One region of the Pandoraea sp. NPDC087047 genome, then DNA from elsewhere that is predicted to be linked to it. Evidence: riboswitches for the same ligand, from Rfam matches in the RefSeq annotation. Region 1 holds a riboswitch; the other holds the start of a gene.

Region 1 (14,695 bases):
GCGCTGACAGCGTTTTCCGCCAGGCTCGCCGCATGTAGTTCGGGGTAGCCGCCGGGCAGGAATAGCGCATCGGTTGCTTCGGGAACGGCGTCGTTCGCGAGGGGGGAGAAATACGCCACCCGTGCCCCCAGCGATTCCAGCAGGCGGATGTTCTGCGCGTAGACGAATGAGAAAGCGGTATCGCGCGCGATGGCGATCTGCTTGCCATCGAGCAACCGGGGCAGCACGGGCGATGGCGGCGCTTCAAAGTCGACGGGGGCCGGCAGCGCTGCGAGCGCCGTGTCGGCCAACGCGCGCGCGGTGGCCGCCATCCGGTCGCCGAGCCGCTCGATTTCTTCTGCCTGATGCAGGCCAAGGTGCCGCGCCGGCAGCGTCATTTCGTCGGACGTGCCGAGGTGTCCCAGCCAGCGAAGGTCGCCCGGCATGCCCTCTTGCAACAACTGCGCGTGGCGAGCCGAACCGACGTGGTTCGCGAGTACGCCGTGCATCGGCATACCGGGCCGGTAGCGTGCGAGGCCTGCGGCAATCGCGCCAAAGGTCTGCGCCATCGACTTGCCGGAGATGACGGCGACGACCGGCACGCCGAATGTCGTGGCGATGTCCGCGCTGCTGGGCGTGCCGTCGAACAGCCCCATCACGCCCTCGATCAGGATCAGGTCGGCGTCTTGCGCGGCGTCGGCGAGCAGACGCCGGCATTGCGCTTCGCCCACCATCCAGAGATCGAGCGAGAGCACTGGCGCGCCGCTCGCGCGTTCGAGAATCTTCGGATCGAGAAAATCCGGGCCGGTCTTGAAGACCCGGACCTTTCGCCCCTGCTGCCGGTGAAGCAATGCCAGGCCGGCCGTGACCGTGGTCTTGCCCTGACCCGACGCCGGCGCGCTGATGAACAACGCAGGGCACGCAGGCATGTTCAGAATTCCACGCCTTGTTGCGCCTTGACACCTTGCTCGCGATACGGATGCTTGACCAGTCGCATTTCCGTGACGAGATCGGCCGCTTCGATCAGCGCGTCGGGGGCATGACGTCCCGTGACGACGACGTGCTGCATCGGGCCACGTGCGGTGAGCACGCCAAGCACTTCGTCGAGCGGCAGATATTCGTACTTCAGAACGGTGTTCAGCTCGTCGAGGATCACCATCCGGTAGTTGCCGCTTTCGATCATGCCGACCGCGGTCTGCCAGCCTTTGCGCGCGGTCGCGATATCGGCGTCGCGGTTTTGGGTGTTCCAGGTGTAGCCGTCACCCATGGTGACGAAATCGCATTGCGCATGGCTGCCGAGGAAGTCGCGCTCGGACGTATGCAGCGCGCCCTTGATGAACTGCACGACGCCAATGCGCTGGTCGTGGCCGAGCATGCGCACGGCCATGCCGAAGGCCGCCGTGCTCTTGCCTTTACCGTTCCCGGTGTGCACGATCAGCAGGCCTTTTTCCGTCGTCGCGGCCGCTTGCTTCTTTTCGTGGCCTTCGCGACGTCGCTGGGTCATGCGCTGGTGGGATGCGTTATCGGTTTTCATCTGTTGTCTACTCCGCGAGTGCGTTATGCGGCATGTCGTGCGGTTCGGCCAGGGTCGCAATGGCGACCGTGATGCCGTCCCGGGCGTATTTTTCCGGGAGCAATTTGCCGCCGGGCGCGGCCAGCAGCGCGCAGGGCTCGCACACGGCGTGCACACCGGTGTGTGCATATACCGTGCTTGAGCGCGGTAGCTCGGGGCGGGTATCGAGATAGGCCTCGATAGCCTCGGGCGAATATCCTGCCAAGGCAATCTTGTGACGCAGGCAGAACGTCGTCAGGGCAGGGTCGGTGCGCTTCCTGTCGAGCGTGGCAATCGTGGCAACCTCGTCCAGCGAACGCGGGCCCAATGCGTCGAGCACGACCGCTTCGATTTGATCGGCAGAGACACCTTCCCGAAAACCGAGGCCGATCGTCAACGTTCTCTCATGCGCGGGCCTCTGCGCGTTGCTCGGTGGCGCCAGCGACACGACATTCCCGATCACGATGATCGAGGGCGAGCCGAGGCCGGCAGCCCGCACTTCGGCGTGCAGGGTATCGAGCGTGGCCAACACCTGCCGTTGCGTTGGCAGCGTGGCCGATTCGATAGCGGCACACGGCGTGTGCGGCGCCATACCGGCACGCAGCAACTGCTCGGTGATATCCACAAGGCGACGAATGCCCATGTAGACGACGATCGTCAGGCCCGTCGCGGCGAGCGCCCGCCAATCCGGTTCGGCGTCTGCGGCGCTGTGACCGGTCACGAAGATCGCGCCCTGTGCCAGCCCCCGGTGCGTGACGGGAATACCGATCGTCGTCGGCGCGGCGATGCCTGCGGTGATGCCGTTGATGACCTCGACCGGGATGCTCGCCGTCTGCAAGGCCAGCAACTCTTCTCCGCCGCGCCCAAAGACAAAGGGATCGCCGCCTTTCAGGCGCGCCACGCTTCGGCCCGCGCGCAGGTGCTCCAGCATCACGGCCACGATGTCGTGCTGCGGTGTGGAGACATGCCCGCCCCGTTTGCCGACATACACGATCTGTGCGTGCGCACCTGCCATCTGAAGAATGTCGGGGTTCACCAGATCGTCGACCAGCACGATGTCGGCGACTGCCAGCGCCCGCATCGCCTTGACGGTAATCAGTTCGGCATCGCCGGGGCCCGCACCGATCAGCCAGGCGCGGCTCATCGGTAGCCTCGCACGTGCGGCGAAGACTTTGAACGGCTGACGGGGAGGGCGGCGACACCTGGCGTGCGACAGGAAGATGCTGCCGGAAGCGGGTCGGGGCGAGGAATCATATTGCGAGACGACGCAGGGGGCAAAGACATGGGCGCTCGAGGCGAGGGCCCATGCAGAACTGTGGTTTTGGCGGCGAGGATACCACAGGCCATTGCCCGTTCGCTGCCTTGACGGGGTCGTATCCGGCACCTACACTCGCGGCTAATCTGGTGCTCGCGCACACGTTCAGGCGTGCGCAGTTAAACGGGAAACAGAGGGAGCGCGCGGGCACGAATCGATCGTGAGCGGCGAGGCTCCTGGCTGTGCTGCCCCCGCAACGGTAAAACGAAGGTGCCGCAGTCATGCGGCGCCGGGCCGACTTCAACCCCGCAAGCGTTTTTGCCGGGCGAGACCACTGCGCTGAAGCCATTGACGGCGGCGTGGGAAGGTGAAGCGGCATTTTCGTCAGCCCGGATACCGGCCGGAGAAGACGATTGGCACTGCGGGTAGGCGGTGCGCAGTCAATACCTCACCTTTGTCGCGTTTCATCCGCTGAACCGGCGGTGTCGCCACCGGCGGCAGCCGTCCCTTGCCGGACATGGCCAGACGCCATGCGCCCGAGGACAGACCCTGCCGGATGAGATGGTCAATCCACGCTCTGCTATTTCCATGTCGACTTCCATGCGCAAGATCCCCGTGACCGTGATTACGGGCTTCCTCGGCAGCGGTAAAACCACGCTGCTGCGTCACATCCTGTCCAACAACAACGGCTTGCGCGTCGCCGTCATCGTGAACGAATTCGGTGAGCTTGGCATCGACGGCGAAATCCTCCGGGGTTGTGGCATCGGATGCGACGAAAACGGTCAGGAGACCGAGGGCCAACTGTACGAACTGGCGAACGGTTGCCTGTGCTGCACGGTGCAGGAGGAGTTCTTCCCCGTGATGGAGGCGCTCGTCGAGCGACGTGACCAGATTGACCATGTGCTGATCGAAACGTCAGGGCTGGCGCTGCCCAAGCCGCTGGTGCAGGCATTCAACTGGCCGTCGATCCGCAATAGCTTCACCGTCGATGCGGTGATTACGGTAGTCGACGGCCCAGCTACGGCGAGCGGTCAGTTTGCCGAAGACCCGGACGCGGTCGACGAGCAACGCAAGGCCGATCCGAATCTCGATCACGAATCGCCGCTGCACGAGTTGTTCGAAGATCAACTGAGCGCGGCGGACCTGGTCGTGCTCAACAAGACCGACTTGCTCGACGAAGCCGCGCAAGTGTCCGTGACAGCGTTGCTTCGCGAGGAACTGCCCGCGCACGTGAAGATCGTGCCGGCGAGCAACGGCAGCCTCGACCTGAGCGTGCTGCTGGGTCTGAACTCGGCCTCCGAGGAAACGATCGACCAGCGCCCCGACCATCATGGCTCGGCGGACGATGCCGATCACCACCACGACGATTTCGACTCGGTCATGGTGTCGGCCTCGGCCTCACCGGCCTCGCGCGACACGCTCGTCGCCGCGTTGCGCCAACTGGTCCAGAACCACACGATCTACCGCGCCAAGGGTTTCGCCACGCTGCCGGGCTCGCCGATGCGCCTCGTCATTCAAGGCGTCGGCCAGCGTTTCGATAGCTACTTCGATCGCCACTGGCGTGAAGGCGAAGCGCGCGGCAGCCGCTTCGTGCTGATCGGCGAAGACCTCGATGCGGACGTGCTCCAGCGCGAATTCGATGCCGCCCTGGGCGCTGCGCAGCGTGCTCCCTTAGCGTCGGTCTGACGCATAGGCGAAGCCTCCAATGCATCTGTTACGCACGGTCCCCGGCGGCTTTGTCGACGACGCCGCCGGCGTGATCCGCATCGACCAGCGTCCGGCCGACATCGTCGTGCTCAGCTCGGCCGACACGACGTTGTCGCTGCTGGCGAGTGTCGTCGAGCGGCTTGGCGACGATTTCCCGAGCTTGCGGCTCGCCAATGTTACCTACCTGCGGCAACCGGCCTCCGTCGATTTCTATATCGACGACGTGCTGCAACATGCGCGCGTCGTGGTGGTCGATCATCTGGGCGGGGAAGCGTACTGGCCGTACGGGATCGAGCGCATCGTCGAACTGGCGGAGCGTCGCGGCCAGATGCTCGTGATGTTCTCGGGCGACCTGCAGGAAGACCCGAACCTGACGGCGCTGAGCACCGCCAGCCCGGCGTTCTGCACACGCCTGTGGCGTTATCTGCGCCAGGGCGGCCCGGTCAACGCCGAAGCCTTCTTGCGAGCCATCGCCTGGCAGGCACTCGGTTGGGGAGACGAACCGCCGCTGCCGGTGCCCGTGCCGAATGCCACGCTTTACCATCCGAAAACCCATAGCGCGACGATTGCCGACTGGCAGGCCTGCTGGCACGCCGGTGCGCCTGTCGTCGCCATCCTTTTCTATCGCGCGCATCTGCAAGCGGCCAATACCGTGGTGTTCGATGCGCTGATCGATGCGCTGACGGCTCGCGGCCTGAATCCGCTGCCGATTGCCATCACGTCGCTCAAGGACGCGTTGAGCCTCGATGTGGTGCACCGGCTGTGCGAGGCGCATGACGTCGGGCTGGTGCTCAACACCACGGCTTTCTCGACGTCAACGCCGGAAGACCCGAAGCAGTCGCAGGTGTTCGGCAGCGATGCGCCCGTGTTGCAGGTCATTCTCAGTGGCGGCAATCGCGACGATTGGGTCAAGGACAACCAGGGCCTCAATTCACGCGATATCGCAATGCATGTGGCGTTACCCGAAGTGGACGGCCGCATCATTACGCGCGCGATCAGCTTCAAGGGACTGGACTACCGCTGCAAGCACACAGAAGTCGACGTCGTGCGCTATCAGCCGGACAGGGAGCGCGTCGACTTCGTCGCCGAACTCAGCCGTCGCTGGTGCCGCCTGCGCACGCAACCGAACGCGCAGAAGCGGCTCGCGCTCGTGCTGGCCAACTATCCCGCGAGCGAGGGGCGCATCGGCAATGGCGTCGGACTCGATACGCCGGCGTCGGTCGTCGAGATCCTGACGATGCTGCGCGACGAGGGATATCGCGTTGACGCATTGCCGGAGGGCGGCGATGCGCTGATGGCGCGCCTGACGCGCGGTGTGACGAACGATCCCGAGACGCGCGACCTGCGCCCGGCGTTCCAGAGCTACGCGCTTGACGATTATCTGGCCGAGTTCGCGAAACTGCCGGCGGACGTGCGCGATGCGCTGAACGAGCGCTGGGGGACGGCTGAGAGCGACCCGACCGTTCGGCAGGGACGCTTCACGATCGCCGGCTGGCGATGCGGCAACGTGTTCGTCGGCATCCAGCCGTCCCGCTCGCGTGTGGAAGGCGATTACGCCAGCTATCACGACGCCGAACTGGTGCCGCCGCACGCCTATCTCGCGTTCTACTTCTGGCTGCGTCATACGTTCGGCGTCGACGCTGTCGTACACGTCGGCAAGCACGGCAGTCTCGAATGGCTGCCGGGCAAGAGTGTGGCGCTGGCCGGCAGTTGCTGGCCCGATCTGACGCTTGGCCCGACCCCGCACCTCTATCCCTTCATCGTCAACGATCCCGGCGAGGGCAGTCAGGCCAAGCGGCGTGCGCAGGCCGTCATCATCGATCACCTGATGCCGCCGCTCACCCGCGCGGAGTCTTACGGCCCGTTGCAGGATCTGGAGCGGCAGGTCGACGAGTATTACGAAGCGCTGATGGTCGACGCGCGCCGCGCGAAGCTGTTGCGCAGCACGATTCTCGAGACCATCGTGCGCCATCGTTTGCATGAAGAGCTGAGTCTGGCGGTGCCCGACGATGCGGATGCCGAAGACGAATTGCTCACGCGCGTGGACACGTGGCTGTGCGAGCTGAAGGAGACGCAGATTCGCGACGGTCTGCACGTCTTCGGGCGTTCGCCGGCGGGACGCGAGCGTCGCGACACGCTGCTCGCGCTGATGCGTTTTCCGGTCGGCAGCGGTCAGGGCCGCGACGCGAGCCTGATCGACGCGCTGGCCCGGGATTTACAGATCGCCGATCAATTCGATCCGCTGAAGGCCGAATGGTCGACGCCGTGGCAAGGACCGCGTCCGCAACGGCTGGCGCAGGTCAGCGATGCGCCGTGGCGTCACCAGGGCGATACGCGCGAGCGGCTCGAACTGCTGGCGGCGAGTTTGCTCGAGACGCTCGGCAACGCAGACGACCCCGCGATGGATCGGCAAACGCAGGACCTGCCCGAGACGCGCGTCGTGCTTGCACGCGCGCGTGAAGATGTCCTGCCGAGTCTGGACGCCTGCGGCAGCGAAGAGCTGCGACATCTCAAACGTGGCCTCGAAGGCCGGTTCGTGCCGCCGGGACCGAGCGGGGCGCCATCGCGCGGCCGGCCCGACGTGCTGCCCACGGGACGCAACTTCTACTCCGTCGATACGCGCGCGATTCCCACCCAGACGGCGTGGGCACTTGGCGTGAAGTCGGCGCGTCAGTTGATCGAGCGTCACCTGCAGGAGCACGGCGATTATCCCCGCGCCATCGGCCTGTCGGTCTGGGGAACGGCCACGATGCGCACCGGGGGCGACGACATCGCCCAGGCATTTGCGCTGCTGGGTGTGCGGCCGAAGTGGGCCGCGGGCAGTCATCGCGTGACGGACTTCGAGATCCTGCCGCCGGGCGGACTGGAGCGGCCGCGTATCGACGTGACGCTGCGCGTTTCCGGTTTCTTCCGCGATGCGTTTCCGAACGTCATGCATCTGTTCGACGCGGCGGTGCAGGCGGTGGCCGAACTCGCCGACGAGCCCGAAGAGATCAATCCGATCCGCGCTCGCGTGCTGCGCGAACGCGATGCATGGATCGCACGCGGGCTCGATCCTGCCGACGCACGCAAGCGTGCGGGCTGGCGCGTGTTCAGCTCGCGGCCCGGCACGTATGGCGCAGGCTTGCAGCAAATGATCGATAACGGGCTGTGGCAGACCGACGAGGATCTGGCGCTGGCCTATCGGGAATCCGGCGGCTATGCCTATGCGCAGGGCGGTTCCGGCGAGCAGGCGCATGGGGCGTTCGCGACGCGTCTGGCCAGCATCGACGTTGTCTTGCAGAACCAGGACAATCGCGAGCACGATGTGCTCGACTCGAACGATTACTACCAGTTCCAGGGCGGCATGACCGCCGCCGTGCGGCATTTTTCGGGGCGGCAGCCCGAGATTTATCACGCGGATCACAGCCGTCCCGATGCCCCGCGCATTCGTCCGCTGAGCGAGGAAATCGCCCGGGTGATCCGCTCGCGCGTCGTCAATCCAAAATGGCTCGACGGCGTAAAGCGGCACGGGTACAAAGGCGCGGCCGAAATCGCGGCAACGGTCGATTACCTGTTTGGCTATGACGCGACCGCGCGTGTGATTTCGGACCATCAGTACGGGCTCGTGACCGATGCCTGCCTGAACGATGCGAACACCCGCGAATTCATGCAGCAACACAATCCGCATGCGCTGCGGGCCGTCTGCGAGCGCTTGCTCGAAGCGATCGGCCGTGGCCTGTGGCAGACGCCCGGCGCGTATCGCGAGCAAATCGAGGCGCATCTGCTCGCGGCCGGACAGGAAGTCGAACGGAGATCGTCGTGACCCGGAAGATCGATATGGAATCCATTGCGCTGCCCCCGCCGTTTCCATTGACGGCACTGATCGGTCAGGCGTCGTTGTGCGAAGCCTTGCTGCTGGTCGCGGTTGATCCGTCGATTGGCGGCGTGCTGATCTGTGGCCCGCGCGGCACCGCCAAATCGACGGCGGCGCGCTCGCTTGCCGATTTGTTGCCAGCTTCGGCCGAAGCGCCCGAAGCCACCAGCGTCCATTTCGTGACCCTGCCACTCGGTGCCAGCGAAGCGCGCCTGATCGGCACGCTCGATATCGACGAGGCATTGCGTGGCGGTGGCGTGAAGTTCTCGCCGGGCCTGCTCGCGCGTGCGCACCACGGCGTGTTGTACGTCGACGAGGTGAATCTGCTCGCCGATGCCCTCGTCGATGTGGTGCTGGATGTGGCGGCAAGCGGCGTCAATATCGTTGAGCGCGACGGCGTCTCGCATCGTCATGCTGCGCGTTTCACGCTTATCGGCACGATGAATCCCGAAGAGGGTGAGTTGCGTCCCCAGTTGCTGGATCGCTTCGGGCTGATGGTGGCGCTCGAAAACTGCTTCGATCCGCAGGTGCGCCAGCAGATCGTCAAGACACGGCTGGACTTCGATCTCGATCCGGTCGCGTTCCACGCGCGCCATGCGAGCGCGCAGCAGCAACTGCGCCAGCGCATTCTCGACGCGCGCGCCGCACTCGCTTCCGTGGAGATCGGCGATGACGTTCACGACGCCGTGAGCACGCTGTGCATCGCAGCACAGGTGGACGGCATGCGCGCGGATCTCATCATGCTGCGTGCGGCGCGGGCGCTGGCGGCGCTCGAAGCGTCGGCGACGGTGACGCGCACGCATGTCGAGCGCGTGGCTGAGGCCGTGCTGCGGCATCGGCGGCATGCGCCACCGTCCGAGGCGAACCCGTCACGAGACGCGGGCGGCGCCGGCGGCACCGCACACGATGCACATGGGGCAGGCGATGCAGGTCAGGCCCCCGAGGCCGCGAACACGTCTGCGCAAGAGGCCCCGGATTGGGGCTATCTGCCGCCCGAGCCCGTCGGCACGACACGCGTCAAGGACGTGGTGCCGCTTTCGGCAAAAAAACGCTGAGCCATCGGGATGACGCCACCACCGGAGCACCCGGCGGTTCCCGATGGTTGGACGGGGCGAGAGGTCGCAAGCGGCGAGGCGAGACGTCTGGAGTCGGGCCGCACATTGCCTGGGGACCCACGTTGGCGTGCAAAGGCGCACGCCGTCTGGACAAAACGCACCTGCGCTTTGTCGGGCACGAGGCGGCGAGCAGTGTGCTGCATTGCTTCGTGCTCGACGGGTCAGCGTCGATGCTCGCGAGTCTTGCGCAGGCGAAAGGGTGGCTGCTCGATAGCTTCAACCGGCTGGCGCGAGAGCGCTCCGACGTCGCGCTGATTCGCTTCGGCGGCGATCGTGCCGAGGTGCTGTTCGGGCCGGCTGTGCCGCGCTGGTGGAACGAGCGCTGGATCGAGCCCATTGGCGGTGGCGGCGGCACGCCTTTGCCGGCCGGTGTGGCCGCCGCGACGCGTCTGCTCGATCAGGCCCGACGACGTCACGCGTCGCAAGTGCGTGTGTTGTGGGTGCTGACCGACGGCCGTCTGCACGATATTCCGTCGAGACCATCCGCAGCAGACCGAGTGGTAGTGGTCGATTGCGAGCGGGGACGAATCACGCTCGGCGGCAGCGAACGACTCGCGCTCGCATGGGGCGCCGAATGCGTGCATCTGGACGAGATCGCCCGGTATGAATTGGGGACGGAACAATGACGGGACGAAACAACAGGCGAGGGTGCCGGGCCGTCCGGAAATTGACGTCGATCGGCGCTGACGACTAACCTTTTGTGCTGATGGTTCCTCGTGGCGCAAGCAACTCGCACGCGGGTTGCCCGTTGCAAGGACAGCCTTGACCTCAGGATAAATCTGCATGTCCACTTTCGTTCAAACCGCATCGCCCTCGGGTCGGTTGCGTCGCCGTGTCGGCGGCATGTATGCCTTGCTCACGGCTTTCAATGTCGGCGCCTGGATCTGGACCTACATCGCATTTGCCGGCGATCCCCTGTTGCTGAGCACCGGCGTGCTCGCCTGGGGTTTCGGCCTGCGGCACGCGGTGGACGCCGATCATATCGCCGCCATCGATAACGTGACCCGCAAGCTCATGCAGGACGGGCAGCGCCCGGTTTGCGTCGGTTTCTTCTTCGCGCTGGGCCATTCGGCCGTTGTGTTGCTCGTGGCGGCAGGCGTGGCCGTGGCGGCCGTTGCGCTGCAAAACCGGGTCGAGGCATGGCGTGATGTGGGCGGCATCATTTCCACCAGCATCTCGGCGACTTTCCTGTTCCTGATCGCCGCGATGAACATTTTCATCCTGCGTGGTGTGTGGCGTGCCTTCAACAAGGTGCGTCGCGGTCTGCCCTATAACAACGACGATCTCGACATCCTGCTGAACAACCGTGGCTTCCTGGCTCGCCTGTTCCGCCCGATGTTTCGTCTGGTGTCGCACCCGCTGTGGATGCTGCCGCTGGGCTTCCTGTTCGGTCTCGGCTTCGACACTGCGACAGAGGTGAGTCTGCTTGCGTTGTCCGCGAGTCAGGCGGCGCACGGCGTGTCGATCGGCGTGGTGCTGGTGTTCCCCGCACTCTTTGCAGCAGGCATGACGCTTGTCGACACCACCGACGGCATTCTGATGCTGGGCGCCTACGAGTGGGCCTTTGTGCGTCCGATTCGCAAGCTCTATTACAACCTGACGATCACGCTGGTGTCGGTGGTCGTTGCGATGTTGATCGGTGGTATCGAGACGCTCGGCATGTTCCAGAACAAGTACGCGCTGACGGGCGGGTTTTGGGACGTGATCGGCGAACTCAACGAGAACTTCAACAATCTCGGTTTCGTCATCATCGGCGTGTTCATCCTGTCGTGGCTCGTGTCGTTCGTCATCTATCGGGCGAAGGGGTACGACGAACTCGGTGTGGCCGAATCGGCGTCGTGATCCGCCTACGCCGCCTACGCCGCCTACCCCTTCAGATCCATAGCCTCAACGCTTGCCGGGCTCGCCGTACCAGCGGGGCGTGTAAATCCACTCCCCGTGCGGGCCGCCATCGACACCGCGTGTGGTCGACGAGCCGATGATGACCATCGTGCGCATGTCGACCTGTTCTGGGCGCAACTCGCCCAGCGTCGTGTTGATGAGGGTTGCGCCGGGGCGTCCGATGTCGCGCCCGAGTACCACGCGAGTGTCCGGTGTGCGCCATTGGCGCACGATGTCGAGCGCCTCGCCCAACTGCCACGGCCGGGCACGGGAGATCGGATTGTAGAAAGCCATGACGAGATCCGCCTGGGCGGCATGCTGCAACCGCTCGCAGATGATGCGCCATGGTTTCAGGTTGTCCGAGAGCGATAACAGGCAGAAATCGTGACCGAGCGGCGCACCGGCTTGCGCGGCCGTCGCCATGGCCGCGGAGATACCCGGCACGATGCGCAGATCGACCCGTCTCCAGGCGGGATCGGTGCTGATGTCCAGCGCTTCGAGTACGGCCGCTGCCATCGCAAACACCCCTGGGTCCCCCGACGACACGACCACGACGTGCCTGCCTTCGCTGGCGAGTTCGAAGGCGTGACGCGCGCGCAGCAATTCCTCGCGGTTGTCCGTGGCGTGCACCCGCTGCGTGTCGCGAAACGGGCCCGCCATCTTCACGTAGGTGGCATAGCCGAGAATGTCGGTCGCCGCGGCGAGGGCGGCGCTCGCTTCCGGCACCCGCAGCCCGACATCGCCGGGACCGAGGCCGATGACTGTCAGCGTGCCGCGCGCCCGGCCAACCCGGGACGGATCGATCGGCGCAGGTGCCCGCACGAGCCGAATTTGATTGGCGTCACGCCGAATGTCGAGATCCGGGCCGAGCGTCGTCGTCAGCCAACGCTCTCCGTCCTCCCCCTCCAGCGCTGCTGCCGCAGCAAAACGTAACGGCACGCCCAGTTCGTCCGCGACGGCCTTCGTCTGCGGATTTCCCATCAGCGAATCGGGCGCGACGACGGCGGCCAGCGCGTGCGGTGACAGTGCCTGTGCCGACAGTGCTTCGCGCACCTGTTGCGCGCCGATGGCCTGTGTCTCGGGAACGATGGCGAGCACACTGCGAGGGTGAATCACCAACGCGTCGCGATTGTGGTTCGAGACGAAGGGGGTGACGCGAATCGTCAAGGCCGCCGTTTCGGCGCGGGGCAAGGCGGTGTCGTCAAGCCAGGGGGCGTTGCCGTCGATGCGCACGGTTTCGCCGGACAGCAGGTCGGAGACGAAATGCTTGCTCTGCTCAAGGTCGGCGAGCACGTAGCCCTCGGGCGGGTTCAGCACGCAGGTGCCGAAGCGCAGTTCGCCGCTTGTCGTGATGGCCGGGGCGATGCCCAGCGTCTGCGCCAGGTCACGCGCCAGCACGTTGACGCCGGCGAGTCCGCCCAGCAGCGGGACCACTGCACTGCCGTCTTCCGCCACCGCCAGCACGGGAGGCTCCGTTCCTTTGTTGCTCAGCATCGGGGCGATGCAGCGGATGACGATCCCCGCCGCACACAGCGCGATGAGCGGGGTACCGCGCGCATAGAGCGCCTGGAGATGCTCGCCGAGCTGTGTAAAGCGCACGTCGGCTTCGTCGCCCACGCGGCTCTCCAGCCCGTGCAGGGTGGCGTTCGGCAAACTTGCCTGAAGACGTCGCGCCGTAGGGAGGGCGCTGCGGCCCAGCACAACGATCGCAGGCGCTGCCGAGGTTGGCAACGGGGTGTTCATCCCAGCCATTTCTGCCCCGGCACGACGAGAAGCGAGAAATACGGCGAAGCGCTCGGATCGACTTGCGCGAGCGGCACGATGCGCTGATTCGGCATGGTCGCTCGTTCGACGTATAGCGCCCGGCTGGCCAGACCCAGGTCGTCGAGCACACGACGCACCTTCTCGAAGTTGCGGCCGAGCTTCATGATCACGGCCGCATCGGTGTCGGCCAGCTTGCGGCGCAGTTCCTCCTCGGGCATCACGCCCGAGAGGATCGACAGGCTCTGGTTGCGATACACGAGCGGGGTGCCAAGCACGGCCGCGCCGCCAAGCATCGAGCAGACGCCGGGCACGACCTCGACGGCAAAGTGCTCGGCGAGCCGGTCGTGAAGATACATGTACGAGCCATAGAAAAACGGATCGCCCTCGCAAACGACGGCAACGTCGCGGCCCGCACGCAGGTGTTCGCCGACCAGTGCGGCGGCCGTGTCGTAGAAGTCTGCGATCACGGCCTCGTACGACAGCGGTGGCGCGAGCGCTTCGGTCGTCACGGGGTAGACGAGCGGCATGCGGGTCTGCGAATCCAGCAAATGCCCTTCGATGATGCCGAAGGCATTGCCCTTCTTTCCCTTGGCCACGAAATACGCGACGACGGGGGCGGCCTGCAGCAGGCGCAGCGCCTTGAGCGTGAGCAGCTCAGGGTCTCCGGGACCCACGCCGATACCGTAGAGTTTTCCGGGTGTCGTCATGATTCGATTTCCGATGCCAAAGCGTTGATGGCGGCGGCGGCCATGGCACTTCCGCCGCGGCGTCCGGACACGGTCACGTAGGGCACGCCGCGGCTGTCGGCGGCCAGCATGGCTTTCGATTCGGCGGCACCGACGAAACCCACGGCAAACCCGAGGATCAGCGCGGGACGCGGCGCACCCCGATCGAGCATGTCGAGCAGATGGAAGAGGGCGGTCGGCGCGTTGCCGATAGCGACCACGCTGCCTGCCAACTGCGGACGCCACAACTCGAGTGCGGCGGCCGAACGGGTGTTGCCCATCGTGCGGGCGAGATCCGGCACGCCGGGGTCGGTGAGCGTGCATACCACGGGGTTCGACGCGGGCAGGCGCGAACGGGTCACGCCGTACGCGACCATGTTCGCGTCGCACAGGATCGGTGCGCCACCGAGCAGTGCGTTGCGCCCGGCGGTGCCGGCGCCTTCCGAAAACTGCAAATCGTCGACGATATCGACCATGCCGCAGGCATGAATCACACGCACGGCGAGCTTTTCGAGGTCGGCAGGGATGCGCGAGAGGTTGGCTTCGGCACGGATCGTCGCGAACGATTCGCGGTAGATGGCTTGTCCGTCGCGGACATAATCAATCATGGCAGGGTGTTCCGGTCTTGCTGGTTGAGTCGAAGCGCGATGTCTTCGATGGTCATTTGGGTGGCGAGGCGTTTGCCGAAGCGGGTGGCGTCGTCCGGACGATGGCCGAGTCCTGCGCGACCGGGCGTGCGGCGGTACAGGTCATATCGCGCCGGGCCGACGGCGAGCAGTGTCCAGGGTGCACGGTGCGCCGCCGCGCATGAGCGCAAGCATCCGCTCAGGTGGACTTCCAGGCCGGTGTGCAGGCGTGCCG
Region 2 (14,695 bases), on a different contig from region 1:
CGATGTCGTTGATGAACGCATCGACGTCGGGGTTCGCCGCGTAGCGCTGCGGCACGACTTCTTCCTCGAACTCCGTTTGCGAGCTCTGCTGGGCGGTCTGCCTGGCGCGAGTCTGCGCCTGCGTGCCGACGCTCGTCAGTGCCATGGCACCGATGCACAGCGCGACACCGAATGCACGGACGGTGCCGAGCGCGCGGGCGGAACGCGGGCGCTGCCAACGCTGTTGCGGGGTGGGGTTGCCGAGAGCGGCCACCGCGTGATGGCGGCCAGTGTCCGGTCGATGGGGGAGGCGCGTGCGCGCCAGCGAAAGAGAGTCGTACATCCGTACCGGTGATGTCATGCTGTCTGTCAGGCCTGTATGAAGTCCGAGTGCGACGCAACCCGTCGGGCCGCCATCGCGTGAGTCGTGTTGAGGCTCTCGTCGTTGCGCGTCGACGTCGTCGGTCGGCGTTGCCGATGCATACGTCGCGACGCGTGTTGCTGGCTGGAGCATCAACCATTCATGCCAGTTCCCGCCGTCCCGAATTTCGGGAGAACGGCGCTTGCCGGCTGACACGGGTCTGCTGTGAGACTGCTTGGCAGTATAACCGAGTGCACCTGTGATACCTTAAGGCCTGTGCACTGTCCGTGACAGTGTTCATGGGGGATGCCGGCCATCGGCACACGTGTGCCAGTGATGTGCGGCACCGTGCGCCAGGCTCTACGCCCGGCCGCTACCGGACGTGGAGACCACGGCGCGGCGGGCATCCCCCGCCCGTCCCAATATAACGATTCGAAGCGATAGGCGACACAACGAATGGCTACCGGGTTTTATACGCACCCCGATTGCATCCGTCACGAGATGGGAGAGTGGCATCCGGAATGCCCCGAGCGGCTGCGCGCGATCGAAGACCAACTGATCGCCGGACGCATCGACGGCCTGCTCGAACGCCGCGAAGCCCCGGCGGCAGACGAGGCCAGCCTGCGGCTCGTGCACACGCAGGAGCACATCGATTTTATTCGCGACAACATCCCCGAATCAGGCTATTTCCCAATCGATCCCGATACGCTGCTCAATCCGTACTCGTGGCGCGCGGCAACGCGTGCGGCGGGCGCGGCAATTGCAGCGACCGATGCCGTCATGGGCGGTGAACTCGACAACGCGTTTTGCAGCGTGCGCCCGCCGGGTCACCACGCCACGCCCACACGTGCGATGGGCTTCTGTCTGTTCAACAACGTGGCGATTGCGGCGGCTCACGCACTCGAAGTGCATGGGCTCTCGCGCGTGGCGATCGTCGATTTCGACGTGCACCACGGCAACGGCACGGAAGCGGCTTTCGGCAACGACGAGCGCGTGCTGATGTGCGGCATTTTCCAGCACCCGTTCTATCCGTTCTCCGGCGCCAACGATCCCGCGCCGAACATGCTCAATATTCCCCTGGAAGCCCGCACGTCCGGCATGGCCGCACGTGAGGCGATCGAGTACGGCTGGCTGGGGCGGCTCAACGCCTTCCGTCCCGAGATGATCTTCTTCTCGGCGGGCTTCGACGCGCACCGCGAAGACGACCTCGGCGGCCTGGGGCTGACCGAGGCGGATTTTGCGTGGATCACGAAGGAAGTGAAGGCCATTGCGGATCGTCACGCCAAGGGGCGCATCGTGAGCTGCCTCGAAGGCGGCTACAACCTCTCGGCGCTCGGACGCAGTGTCGTGGCGCACCTGAAGGTGCTCGCCGACGTCTGATGGACGGCGTTCGACGCGTGTGTGATGACGCGAAGCGCCACGCGTACTATGGGCGCGATACAGCACACATCGGCATATATCGCCTCGCGGCGTGACGCAGACGGCACAGCGCCATGCCGCTCAGGAGACAAACATGATGACGTCATCTGAAACGACCGCGGCCGCCGCACCGCTGCTTCTCGTCAGCCCTGGTGAAGGCGAGTTGGCCGGCGTGGTCACACTCACGCTGAATCGTCCACGTCATTTCAACGCCCTGTCCGAAGCGATGCTCGACGCGCTGCAACGCGCGCTCGACGACATCTCCCGCGATGAGCGCGCACGCGTCGTTGTGCTCGCCGCTGCGGGGCCTGCGTTTTGCGCGGGCCACGATCTCAAGGAGATGCGCGCCGAGCCGTCGCTCGACTACTACCGCACGCTGTTCAATCGATGTACGCGCGTCATGCTGACGATGCAGCGCATGCCGCAGCCGGTCATCGCGCGTGTGCACGGCATCGCGACGGCAGCGGGCTGTCAGTTGGTCGCGATGTGCGATCTGGCGGTCGCGACGTCGGTGGCGCGTTTCGCGGTCTCCGGCATCAACGTCGGTTTGTTCTGTGCAACGCCGGGCGTTGCGCTCTCGCGCAATCTCACGCGCAAGCAGGCCATGGAGATGCTGCTGACCGGCGACTTCATCGATGCGCAGACGGCCCGCGAGCGCGGTCTCGTCAACCGGGTGGTGCCGATGGAGCGACTCGACGCGGAAGTGGCGGCGCTGTGCCGCTCGATTCTTGCCAAACCTGCGGCGGCCGTGGCGGCGGGCAAAGGGTTGTTCTACCGGCAAGCCGAGACGGGTATCGAGGCGGCGTATCAGATGGCCGGGCAGACGATGGCCTGCAACATGATGGACGCGTGTGCGCTCGAAGGCGTGCAGGCGTTCATCGAGAAGCGCCCGCCCGACTGGGCGAAGCCGGCGGACTGACGCCGCACAGGCCGGGCGTGCGCCTCGGTCCGCATCAGTCCGCACCTCCTATCACTGCTTTTCGAGCACGAGCGGCCCGGGCGTTGCCGTGCGGCTCACCGCATAGCCATTGCCGGTGAACCAGGCGCGCAGTTCCTTGATCATGTCCGGATTGCCGCACACCATAATGCGCGACGTGGCCGGATCGAGCGTTGCGCCCATCGCCTTTTCCAGTTCTCCCGAAGCCAGTAGCGACGTGATGCGTCCGTACAGCGCGCCGGGCGTTTGCTCGCGCGTTACGCTTACCGCGAAGTGAAGTTTCCCCAGCAGTGACGGATCGACGTCCGGATGAGAGAAGTGTTTGAGCGCTTCGTAGTAAGCCAGATCGCGCTCCCATCGCACGCTGTGCACGACGAAGATGCGTTCGAAGCGCTGCCACACGGCCGGATCGCGCAGAATCGACACGAAGGGCGCGAGGCCGGTGCCTGTGGCGAGCAGCCAAAGGTCGTTGCCGCCGGTGAAGCGATCGAGCGTGAGGAAGCCGTAGGCGGTGTGGTCGACGAATAGTGCGTCGCCAACCTTGAGTTGCGACAGACGCGGTGTGAGTTGCCCTTCCGGAATCGTAATTACGTAGAACTCCAACGTATCTTCGGCGGGCGAATTCACGAAGGAAAAGGCTCGCCAGATCAATTCGCCGTCGTCACCCGGCAATCCGATTCGCACGAACTGCCCGGCCGTGAATTGCAGGCCGGGCGGGCGCGTGGTCTTGATGCTGAAGATCGTCGGCGTCCAGAAATGCATGCCGGTGACCGTTTGCGGTGAGTATTTCGTCTGCGCTTGCATGCCGGAGGCTCCTCGCGATTCCACACGGCTTCAGTGTAACGTGCAGGGCGGTATTGCGTGCCGAGACCCTGCTTGCGTGCGGGGTTCCGCGCGCTCGTCGCCTCTCGTGACACCGTGTCGACTGAGCCGAGGCTCAGGCGCTGTCGTGTGCACCCAATGCTGGCTGATGCGGCCGGGCCGACGATGCCGCAGGGGTATCGGGCAAGTGTCGCAGCAGCCACCGTGTCAGCTCGTTGATGACCTTCTCGCGGTCGAGGTCGTTGAGCGTTTCGTGAAAGTGGCCGTGATAGAGGCGCAGCGTCTTGTCCTGCGAGCCGGCGTTGCCGTGGAATTGTTCGCTCGCCCACGGCGCGGTGAGTCGGTCGGCCGTGCCGTGAAAGATGTAGAGCGGCAAATGCAGCGCGTTGGCATTGGCGTGAATCCGTGTCATCGCGTCGAGCAACTCGGCGGCGGTGCGTGCCGGCGTGCCGCGATAGGCGTTGAGCGGATCCTTTTTCGCTGCCGCCACCACCGCCTCGTCACGCGCAATCATGGCCGGATCGATCTTGAAGACGGGGATTTTCGGCAGCCAGCGCGACACCCAGCGTCCCACCGTCACCAGCCAGGGAGCAACGGGTTCGCCGGGCGCAAACGCCGGGCTGCTCAGCATCAGGCCGTGCACATTCGCGGGCGCTCGCGTGATGACGAACAGCGCCGCGATGGCGCCGCCCATGCTGTGACCGAGCAGGAATAGCGGTGTCGGGCCGAAGGTGGTGCGTACGTGCGTGAGGAAGATTTCCGTGTCGTCGAGATATTCGTCGAAATGCTTGACGAAGACGCGGGCACCGCCGGAGCGTCCGTGCCCGCGCAGATCGTAGGAGACGGTGGCAATGCCATGGGCCGCGAAGTGCTCAGCCAGCCGCGCGTAACGTCCGCCGTGTTCCCCCATGCCGTGAACGATGGCGACGACCGCCCGCAGCGGCTCGCCGCCGGTATCCGGCTGCCATCGATGGGCGTGCAGTGAGAGGCCGTCGCTGGCTTGCAGACGCGATTCCGAATAGGTGGTCATGTCTCCTCCTGGCGCGTTGGCCGGGTGGCCGTCATGCGTGCGACGGCATTGCGATTATCGGGTGCGCCATTCGATCATAGCCGTCCGTACGACGGGGCGATTTCTCTAGAGGAAACGCACCACAAGGAAACTGGCTGTGCGCCGCGATTTGCATAAAAATAGCACGATCGTTCGGGGCGGGGTGACGTTGGGCAAGCGCGTCCGGTCTGGCTCCGGCGCCACTTTTCGTAGGGATCGTGCATTCGTGGCCAATCGAAAGAACTGCAGGAATCTTCGCCACAAAATGCATCAAATATGCAATTAATGCGTCATTGGCCGTGTGGTTATAATGGCAGCGGATTGACGTAAACGTAACTTTGGAGCGAGTTCATGAAGATCCTGGTACCGGTCAAACGGGTAGTGGATTACAACGTAAAGGTTCGCGTGAAGAGCGACGGGAGTGGCGTCGACATAGCGAATGTGAAGATGTCGATGAATCCGTTCGACGAAATCGCGGTGGAAGAGGCGGTGCGCCTGAAAGAAGCGGGCGTGGCGACGGAAGTGATCGCGGTGTCGGCGGGGGTTGCGCAGTCGCAGGAGACGCTGCGCACGGCGCTGGCGATCGGTGCGGATCGCGCGATCCTGATCGAGTCGGACGAAGCGCTGCAGCCGCTGGCGGTGGCCAAGCTGCTCAAGGCGATCGTCGACAAGGAGCAGCCGCAACTGGTGATCCTGGGCAAGCAGGCGATCGACGACGATTCCAATCAAACTGGTCAGATGCTCGCGGCGCTGGCGAAGCTGCCGCAGGCAACGTTTGCCTCGAAGGTGACGGTGGCGGACAACCGCGCGCAGGTCACGCGCGAAGTTGACGGCGGTCTGGAGACCGTGTCGCTGTCGCTGCCGGCGGTGATCACGACGGACTTGCGCCTGAACGAGCCGCGTTACGTGACGCTGCCCAACATTATGAAGGCGAAGAAGAAGCCGCTGGAGAGCGTCAAGCCGGCGGATCTGGGCGTGGACGTGAGCCCGCGCCTGAAGACGCTGAAGGTGGCCGAGCCGCCCAAGCGCAGCGCGGGGGTGAAGGTGGCGGACGTGGCAACGCTCGTCGAGAAGCTGAAGACCGAAGCCAAGGTCATTTAAGGAGACGACGAGATGAGCATTCTGGTCATTGCAGAACATGACAACCAATCGATCAAGGCGGCTACGCTCAACACGGTGACGGCAGGGCTGCAATGCGGCGACGACGTGCACGTGCTGGTTGCGGGCAGCAACGCTCGCGCGGCCGCCGACGCTGCCGCGCAAATTGCCGGCGTGAAGAAGGTGCTGCTGGCGGATGCGCCGTACTTTGGCGACGGGCTGGCGGAGAACATCGCCGACGAGGTGGTGTCGATCGCGGGCAACTATTCGCACATCCTGGCCACGGCCACGGCGTACGGCAAGAACATCGCGCCGCGCGTGGCCGCGCTGCTCGATGTCGCGCAGATTTCGGATATCACGAAGGTCGACAGCGCCGATACGTTCGAGCGCCCGATCTACGCGGGTAACGCGATTGCGACGGTGCAAAGCGCAGACAAGGTGAAGGTCATTACGGTGCGCTCGACGGGCTTCGACCCGGCGGCGGCCACCGGTGGCAGTGCGGCGGTGGAAACCGTAGCTGCGACGCCGGACGCGGGTGTGTCGAAGTTCGTGGGCCGCGAGGTGACGAAGCTGGACCGTCCGGAGCTCACGAGCGCGAAGATCATTGTCTCGGGCGGCCGGGGTCTGGGCAGCGGCGAGAACTACACGAAGGTGTTGGAGCCGTTGGCGGACAAGCTGGGTGCGGCGCTGGGCGCCTCGCGCGCGGCGGTCGATGCCGGTTATGTGCCGAACGACTATCAGGTCGGCCAGACGGGCAAGATCGTGGCACCGCAGTTGTACGTGGCGGTGGGCATCTCGGGGGCGATTCAGCACCTGGCGGGGATGAAGGATTCGAAGGTGATCGTGGCGATCAACAAGGATCCGGAAGCACCGATCTTCTCGGTGGCGGATTACGGTCTGGTGGGCGATCTGTTCACGGTGGTGCCGGAGCTGACGGCTGCGCTGTAAGCGGCTGAGCTTGCCAGGCACGTAAGAGACGTGAGGCTGCGGGCGCCGATCCCGCAGCCGATTCGCATGAGGAGGCGAAGCCAGCCATGGCGGGGCGTCTTCATGCGAATCGGTCGAACAAAAAACAGAACAATAAGAATCCCGGCATTCGCCACCATCCGAAGGCAATCGGAATCCCTTGGAGGAACGACATGAGTTATCAGGCCCCGATCAAGGACATGCAGTTCGTGATGAACGAACTGGCGGACCTGCCGAGCATCTCTGCGCTGCCGGGCTATGAGGACGCCTCGCCCGATACGGCGCAAGCTGTGCTCGAAGAAGCGGCTCGCTTCAATCAGGAAGTGCTTGCACCGCTGAACGTCATCGGCGATCAACAGCCGAGCACGTGGAAGGATGGCGTCGTCACGACCACGCCGGGTTTCAAGGAAGCGTTCCGTCAGTTTTCCGAGGCCGGGTGGCAGGGGGTACTGCATCCGCAGGCGTTCGGCGGTCAGGGGCTGCCCAAGCTCGTCGCCACGCCCTGCACGGAAATGCTCAATGCAGCGAACCTGTCGTTCGCGCTGTGCCCGCTGCTCACCGACGGTGCGGTCGAGGCGCTGCTCACCGCCGGTACCGCCGAGCAACGCGCCCTCTACGTCCCGAAGCTGCTCTCGGGCGAGTGGACCGGCACGATGAACCTGACCGAGCCGCAAGCGGGCTCAGATCTCGCCATGGTGCGTACGCGCGCCGAGCGCGAGGCCGACGGCACCTACCGCATTTTCGGCACGAAGATTTTCATCACGTTTGGCGAACACGACATGGCCGAGAACATCGTCCACCTCGTGCTCGCCCGTACGCCGGATGCGCCGGCCGGTGTGAAGGGCATTTCGCTGTTCATCGTGCCGAAGTTCAACGTCGACGCGCAGGGCAAGCTCGGTGCGCGTAACGACGTGCATTGCGTGTCCATCGAGCACAAGCTCGGCATCAAGGCGAGTCCTACGGCCGTGCTGCAATTCGGCGACAACGGTGGCGCGACGGGATATCTCGTCGGCGAGGAAAATCGCGGCCTCGAATACATGTTCATCATGATGAACGCCGCGCGTTTCGCGGTCGGCATGCAAGGCGTGGCCGTCGCCGAGCGTGCGTATCAGCATGCGGTGGCGTATGCGCGCGATCGTCTGCAAAGCCGTCCGGTGGACGGCTCCTCGCGCGAGGCCGTGACGATCATTCATCACCCCGACGTCAAGCGCATGCTCATGACGATGCGCGCGCTGACCGAAGGCGCGCGCACACTCGCTTACGTTGCGGCCGCGCAGGCCGATATCGGTCACCACGCGGCTGACGACGAAACGCGCAAGCGTGCGCAGGCCGTCTACGAATTCCTCGTGCCGATCGTGAAGGGCTGGGGCACGGAGATGTCGCTGGAGGTGGCGAGCCTCGGCGTGCAGGTGCATGGCGGCATGGGCTTCATCGAGGAGACGGGGGCGGCGCAGTACTACCGCGACGCGCGCATTCTTCCCATCTACGAAGGGACGACGGCGATTCAGGCAAACGACCTGATCGGCCGCAAGACGCTGCGTGACGGTGGCAAGGTGGCGCGTGAACTGTGCGAGCAGATCGAGGCAACGGAGAACGAATTGCGTGCCGCGGGGGGCGTTGCGCAAGCCGTGGCGGAACGTCTGGCGAAGGGCCGCGCCGCGTTGACGATCGTCGTCGACTATGTGCTCTCGAACACGCAGGACAATGCCAATGCCGTGTTCGCCGGCAGCGTGCCGTATCTGAAGCTCGCGGGCATTGTGCTGGGGGGCTGGCAGATGGGACGTGCGCTGCTCGCGGCGCAGAAGCTGCGAGATCAGGATCCGTCGTTCTACGATGCCAAGATCGGCACCGCCCGATTCTTCGCGGATCACATCCTCACGCAGGCACCGGGCATCGCACAGGCAATCACCGAGGGCGCCGACTCGGCACTGTCGCTGAACGAAGCACAGTTCTGATGGCTGAGCGCGTCTCGCGAAACAGCAAAGGCGACCTGCGGGTCGCCTTTGCTTTTGTGTGACGCGGGAGGAATGGGGACGCTGCCGACCGACGAAAAAAAACGGCACTGCGCGAACGCAGTGCCGTGTATTGGGTCCCCGCCTCAGCCGCTAAGCCGGCATCCTGAACCGAAGGTTCAAGGTGGTCGCGGTTAGTAGCGCTTTGGGTTCATCAGACTAAGTGACGCTCACGCCAGCACTACAAACTTCCGCAACCTGCAACAGATCATTGGTTCAAGGAATCTATGACTTTCGCGAACCAGGCAGGGAAAACTAACTTTTTGAATCGGACGGCTGTCGGTGCCTTTCAGTTTTGATACTGATCGATCACAGCGCTCAGTCGTTCGTCCATGCCTTGAATTCTACGCTGAATTTCTTCGGCAGGGAATGCTTGTCCTGCAGCAATGCTTTTTTCCAACGCTAGCAATTCGGATGCCAGGCTCAACGCTGCCATGACGGCAATCCGATCGGTGCCACGCACGCTGCTCTGTGCACGAACCTTGCTCATCTCGGCATCGACGCGCGACACGGACGCGAGCAGGTCGGCTTCGTGTTCCGGCGGGCAGGCGAGCCGGTAGGACTGTTCGAGAATATGAACTTCGAGCTGCTTGATCGTCATGCGTTTTCTCCACCGGGGGTACCGAGCAGATCCATCTGACCCTCAGCGGGGTTTTGCGTCGGAAGCTTTTCCAGGATGGCGTTCAGGCGAACCTGTGCCTCGTCGATCTTGGCGGCCAGCTGGTCGCGTTGCAGACGCAAGGCGTCGCGCTCGGTGCGCAATTGCTCGATGGCAGCGCGGGTTTCGTCGCATTCGGCGCGCGCGCGGTCGAGTTCCGCGAGCAACGCTTGATTATGTTGGTGAAAACGTTGGCTGATGACAACCAACTGTTCCATTTTGTCTGTGAGATTGTCGAGATCGGTGAGCATCGGGCTGCGTCCTCTTGATTGCCCTACATTCTAACGGAATCGGCGGCCAATGCCCGACGAACGAGCATTGACGCTCGTCCGAATGGCCCCTACACTTGCGGCACTTTGGTGCTCGCGCACGCCCTCCCGGCATGCGCAGTTAAACGGGAAACAGGGAGCCGCGTCCCCACACGGGCTGGCCAACCTGTGCTGCCCCCGCAACGGTAAGTCATTCTTTCGGCCCGAAAGGTTTCCGAAAACGCACTTCGCCTCCATCGCCACTGTGTGCCATGCGCATGCGGGAAGGCCGGTCAGGTGCGACGATGACCAGCCCGGATACCGGCCAAGTGAGTGGGGATCAAAGCCACGCCGCCCGGCGCAAGCCGCAGGTGGTGTGTCGTCGTTTTCATGTGTCGATGCATCGCATCCGTGACGTGTCACCGGCGCTCCCCGTGCGCCAGCGGCCCGCGGGGGATCGGGTCCAGGCAATAAGAAAACTACGGAAGTCACACCAGATCATGCGCTCCCACGTTCGCGCGATGGCGCTGCACGCGCCTGCTTTTGCACGTCTCGCTTCGGCACCCGCCGCCTTTGTTCCCGCCCCACGCCATCTGGCCATGGCTGCCGCCATGTTTGCCGCAAGCGTTGGCGCACACGCGCAGTCGGCGCAAGCTGCCGATGCACCGGCGGCTGCGGCCGCTGCGGCGGTTGCCGCCACCCATGTCGCGAATGCCACCGGCAATCCCACGGCTGCTCAGCTCAAGACGACCGTCGTGACGGCGTCGCGCACGGAGCAGAAACTGGCCGACACGCTGCCCGCCACCTCGCTCATCACCCGTGAGGACATCGAACAAAGCCAGGCGCAGGATCTGCCGACGCTGCTGCGCGGTCAGGCCGGCGTGGAAATCGTACAGAACGGTGGTTTCGGCACGTCGGCCAGCATTTTCATGCGAGGGGCGAATTCCAATGCCTCGCTGGTGCTTATCGACGGTGTGCCGGTGAGCTCTGCGACGTCGGGTACGACCAACATCGCACAGATTCCGGTGTCGCAGATCGACCACATCGAAATCGTGCGCGGCAACGTGTCGGCGCTTTACGGCTCGCAGGCCGTGGGCGGTGTGATTCAGATCTTCACGCGCAAGGGCGACGGCGGCCCGCCGCGTGCCTATGCGGAAGTCGGCTACGGCACGAACAACACGACCCAGGCCAACGCCGGTATCGCCGGTTCGTTCGATGACGGCAAGACGCGTTTCTCGCTGGATGTCTCGCGCTTTCACACCAACGGCATCTCGGCCGTCGACCCACGTTTCTACCCGAAAGCGAACCCCAACCGCAACGGCGACGACAACACGAGTGTCACCGCGACGCTCTCGCGAAAACTCGGCGATACGTGGGAAGCCGGCGTGCGTCTGTTCCAGAGCGATGGCAGCTATAGCTACGACAACCCCAGTGGCAAGCGTCCAACCGATCTGAACGACAGCGATACGCGCGTGCGCCAGATTTCGGGGTACGTGAAAGGTAACGTCACTGACAAGTGGAGCACGCGCTTCACCGTCACGCAGGGCGACGACTACAGCTACAACTATCTGAACGGCAATGGTAACGGCAATTTCCACACGTCCAGCAATCAGATCGATTGGGCGAACGAATATGCGTTCATGCCCGATCAGAAACTCATTGCCGGATACACGCGTCTTGAACAGACCGTCGACACCAACAGTCCCCTCGGCCACAACAATCGCCACGTCGATTCGGGTTACCTGGGCTATGAAGGCACGTTCGGCAAGCATCAGTTCCAGGTGAACGTGCGTCGTGACGCGTATTCGGACTTTGGCGGTGCGAACAGCTACTGGCTGGGTTACGGCTACCACCTGACAACGCAGTGGAAGCTGCTGGCCAATGCGTCCGATGGTTTCCGCGCGCCGACGTTCAACGATCTGTTTTACCCGAACTACGGGAACCCGAACCTGCAGCCCGAGCGTTCGATTTCGAAGGAGCTCGGCGTGCAGTTCAATGGTGGCGAACGTCTGGGGCTGGTCCGACTTACCGGGTTCCAGACCAATTACACGAACCTGATTCAGTCCGCCACCATCGCCCCCGGTGTGTCGCAGGCGTCCAATGTGGCCAACGCTCGGGTGCAGGGCCTTGAGCTGACGTACACCGGCCGCCCGCTCTTCGGCGTCGACGTGCGTGCCTCGCTCACGCGCCAGAACCCGACCGACCTCGATGCCAACAAGACGCTCTCGCGCCGCGCCAGGCAGTACGGTTCGGTCGGCTTGTCGAAGGCGTTCGACAAGTTCACGGTCGGCGGCGATGTCTTCTACAGCGGCGAGCGTTACGATACGGCGGGTCAACACCTTGGGGCCTACACGCTTGTGAACCTGCAGGCACGCTACGATATCGACAAATCCTGGTACGTTTCGACGCACCTGGACAACGTCTTCAACAAGAACTATCAGACGGCCTATGGCTACAATACCCTCGGGCGCGCAATATACGTCTCGCTCGGCTGGAAGCAGTTCTGACGACGTCCCGGCGGGACGTGACGTGGCATGACGCTGCGCCGCGCTCTCGCCATCTGGACGGGATTGGCCGGCGTTGCGCTGGCCGTTCTCGTGGCGTCGCTTATGCTGGGGAGCGTGCCGGTCTCACTGCGTGAGATCGGTGCGCTCGCGCTCGGCCACGACGCCGGTCTCGCGGGCGATGTGGTCTGGCGCCTGCGCCTGCCGCGTGCGCTCGCGGCGTTCGCCTGCGGCGGCCTGCTCGCCGTGGCGGGCACCCTCATGCAGACCCTGCTGCGCAACCCGCTGGCCGACCCGTACGTGCTGGGCATCTCCGGCGGTGCGGGCGTGGCAGCGCTGGCCTCGCTGGCGCTCATGCTGCCCTTTTTCTGGGTGCAGACGAGTGCCTTCGCCGGCGCACTCGCCGCGATTGCCATTGTGATGGGGCTCTCGCACCGTAGCTTCCTGCGTCCCGGCGATCAGGACAGCAGTACCAAACTGCTGCTGACCGGCGTGATGATGGCCGCGGGCTTCGGCGCCCTTTCCACCCTGATTCTCACGCTTGCGCCCGACGCGAGCCTGCGCGGCATGCTGTTCTGGCTCACGGGCGATCTGAACGGTGTCGACCGTGCGTCGTTGCCGCTGATCGCGCTTGGCGTGACGCTGCTCATCGTGTGCCCCGTCGCGCACCGATTGAACGTGCTGCTGCGCGGCGAAGCCGTCGCACAGGCCGTGGGCGTTGCCGTCGGACCATTGCGCGCGCGCATCTATCTGGCGGCGTCGCTCGCCACTGCCATCGCCGTTACCACGGCGGGCAGCATCGGTTTCGTCGGCCTCGTCGTGCCTCACATCCTGCGTCTGCGTTTCGGTAACGATCAGCGCATGCTGCTGCCCGCCGCGGCGCTCGCGGGGGGGGCGCTGCTGATGCTGGCCGATCTGGTCGCGCGCACCGTCATCGCGCCGACCCAGTTGCCCGTCGGTGTCATCACAGCGTTGATCGGCGTGCCGGTCTTCCTGTGGCTTCTCTCACGCAGGGTGATCCGATGAGCGCGCCGCTGCTGCAAACGCATGCCCTGACGCTGCGTGCGGGCGAGCGTGTGCTCGTCGACTGGCTGGATCTCGCCATCGCGCCGGGCGAATACTGGTGTCTGGCCGGCCCCAACGGCGCGGGCAAGACGACGTTGCTCGGCACGCTCGCCGGACTGCGTCCCATCGACGAAAAATCGCAGCGCGACGCGACTATCACCGCCAGCGGCCGCGTGGAGATAGGCGGCAAGGCGCTCACGCAGTGGCGTCCCGCGCCACTGGCCCGGATACGCGCGCTGATGCCGCAGCAAACGCGCGACGCGTTCGGCGCCACCGCGCTCGAAGTCGTGCTGGCCGGACGCCATCCATACCTCGCGCAAGGCCGCTGGGGCGCGTGGGAGTCGGACGACGACATCGCCGCCGCGAGCGCGGCGCTCGCGCAGGTCGGTCTCGAAGCCTTCGCCTCGCGCGACGTCACCACGCTCTCGGGCGGCGAGCGTCAGCGCGTGTCGCTCGCGGCGGTGATCGCGCAAGCCGCGCCGTTACTGCTGCTCGACGAACCGGTGTCGCATCTCGATCTGCATCACCAGATCGACGCCCTCGAATTGCTCGCGCGTCACGCTGAACGCACGGGTTGCGCAGTCATCTTCTCGTGCCACGATCTGAATCTCGCGCGACGCTTCGCCACGCATGCCTTGTTGCTCGACGGCCGTGGCGGCTGGCGCGCGGGCCCGGTGCGGGACGTGCTCTCGGCCGAGCATTGCAGCGGCGCCTTCGGTTATCCGCTGCGTTTGATTCGCGATGGCGACGACGAGGCGCTCGTGCCCGTCCGGCGCGTCTGACGCAGGATGAAACGCCATGAAGTGAAACGAAGCGCAGGCGTACACTCCCATCCGCGTGCCGGTCGTTTCCGGCATGTTTGACTTGGCTTTATCGATTCAGGACGTTCCCGCATGACCGCTTTCAGCCCTTTGCTGGCAGAACTCTTCAACATCGCCGCCCCGTCGACGGCGATGGACGCATCGCTGCGACACGCCATCGACATCAAGACGAAGCCGCCCGGCAGCCTCGGGGCGCTGGAAGACGTGGCGCATCGGATCGGCCGGATTCAGCAGAGCGCGACACCGGAACTCGCGCGCGCCGCGATGCTCGTGTTCGCGGGCGATCACGGGGTCGTGGCGGCCGGCGTGAGCCCTTATCCGCAGGCCGTGACGGCGCAGATGGTGCTCAACTTCCTGCGCGGCGGCGCGGCCATCAACGTGTTCTGCCGCGCGAACGGCATCGAGATGGAAGTCATCAACGCCGGTGTTGCGGCCGACTTCCCGTCGCATGCATCGCTCGTCGACATTCCCGTGGCGCGGGGCACGCAGAACTTCCTCGACGCGCCTGCCATGACCCGCGAGCAGCTCGAGACGGCACTCACCGCAGGCGCCGCACGCGTGGTGACGCACGCGCAGCGCGGCACGCGCATGATCGGCTTCGGCGAGATGGGGATCGGTAACACGTCGGCTGCGGCGTGTCTGATGCAGCGTCTGACGGGGTTGCCGCTCGCGGCCTGTGTCGGACGCGGCACAGGGATCGATGACGCCGGGCTCGCCCGCAAGGCGGCCGTGCTGGAGCGGGCACTGGCCGCGCATC

Evidence for each region. A riboswitch is a leader RNA that binds a small molecule or an ion and turns the genes downstream of it on or off. The one in region 1 is predicted to bind cobalamin.
Region 2: it holds a riboswitch for cobalamin, as region 1 does, so the genes downstream of both, ACIPHM_RS08955 (TonB-dependent receptor plug domain-containing protein) here and cobW (cobalamin biosynthesis protein CobW) in region 1, are expected to answer to the same signal.

Annotation. Positions count from the first base shown of each region.
Region 1 covers NZ_JBIUZU010000003.1:443,840-458,534, forward strand. The annotation lists gene ACIPHM_RS07525 (cobyrinate a,c-diamide synthase) at 1-908, opposite strand, end outside; gene cobO (cob(I)yrinic acid a,c-diamide adenosyltransferase) at 911-1,513, opposite strand; gene cobA (uroporphyrinogen-III C-methyltransferase) at 1,521-2,675, opposite strand; cobalamin riboswitch at 2,917-3,206, shown strand; gene cobW (cobalamin biosynthesis protein CobW) at 3,375-4,472, shown strand; gene cobN (cobaltochelatase subunit CobN) at 4,492-8,298, shown strand; gene ACIPHM_RS07550 (ATP-binding protein) at 8,313-9,404, shown strand; gene ACIPHM_RS07555 (VWA domain-containing protein) at 9,452-10,090, shown strand; gene ACIPHM_RS07560 (HoxN/HupN/NixA family nickel/cobalt transporter) at 10,248-11,306, shown strand; gene cobJ (precorrin-3B C(17)-methyltransferase) at 11,352-13,088, opposite strand; gene ACIPHM_RS07570 (precorrin-2 C(20)-methyltransferase) at 13,085-13,816, opposite strand; gene ACIPHM_RS07575 (precorrin-8X methylmutase) at 13,813-14,442, opposite strand; gene cobG (precorrin-3B synthase) at 14,439-14,695, opposite strand, start outside.
Region 2 covers NZ_JBIUZU010000004.1:198,322-213,016, forward strand. The annotation lists gene mltB (lytic murein transglycosylase B) at 1-340, opposite strand, end outside; gene ACIPHM_RS08905 (histone deacetylase family protein) at 797-1,720, shown strand; gene ACIPHM_RS08910 (enoyl-CoA hydratase) at 1,857-2,678, shown strand; gene ACIPHM_RS08915 (ferredoxin--NADP reductase) at 2,730-3,500, opposite strand; gene ACIPHM_RS08920 (lysophospholipase) at 3,634-4,548, opposite strand; gene ACIPHM_RS08925 (electron transfer flavoprotein subunit beta/FixA family protein) at 4,918-5,667, shown strand; gene ACIPHM_RS08930 (electron transfer flavoprotein subunit alpha/FixB family protein) at 5,680-6,612, shown strand; gene ACIPHM_RS08935 (acyl-CoA dehydrogenase) at 6,804-8,585, shown strand; RNA gene ssrS (6S RNA) at 8,717-8,897, opposite strand; gene ACIPHM_RS08945 (cell division protein ZapA) at 8,932-9,243, opposite strand; gene ACIPHM_RS08950 (hypothetical protein) at 9,240-9,551, opposite strand; cobalamin riboswitch at 9,641-9,893, shown strand; gene ACIPHM_RS08955 (TonB-dependent receptor plug domain-containing protein) at 10,049-12,055, shown strand; gene ACIPHM_RS08960 (FecCD family ABC transporter permease) at 12,083-13,078, shown strand; gene ACIPHM_RS08965 (ABC transporter ATP-binding protein) at 13,075-13,899, shown strand; gene cobT (nicotinate-nucleotide--dimethylbenzimidazole phosphoribosyltransferase) at 14,011-14,695, shown strand, end outside.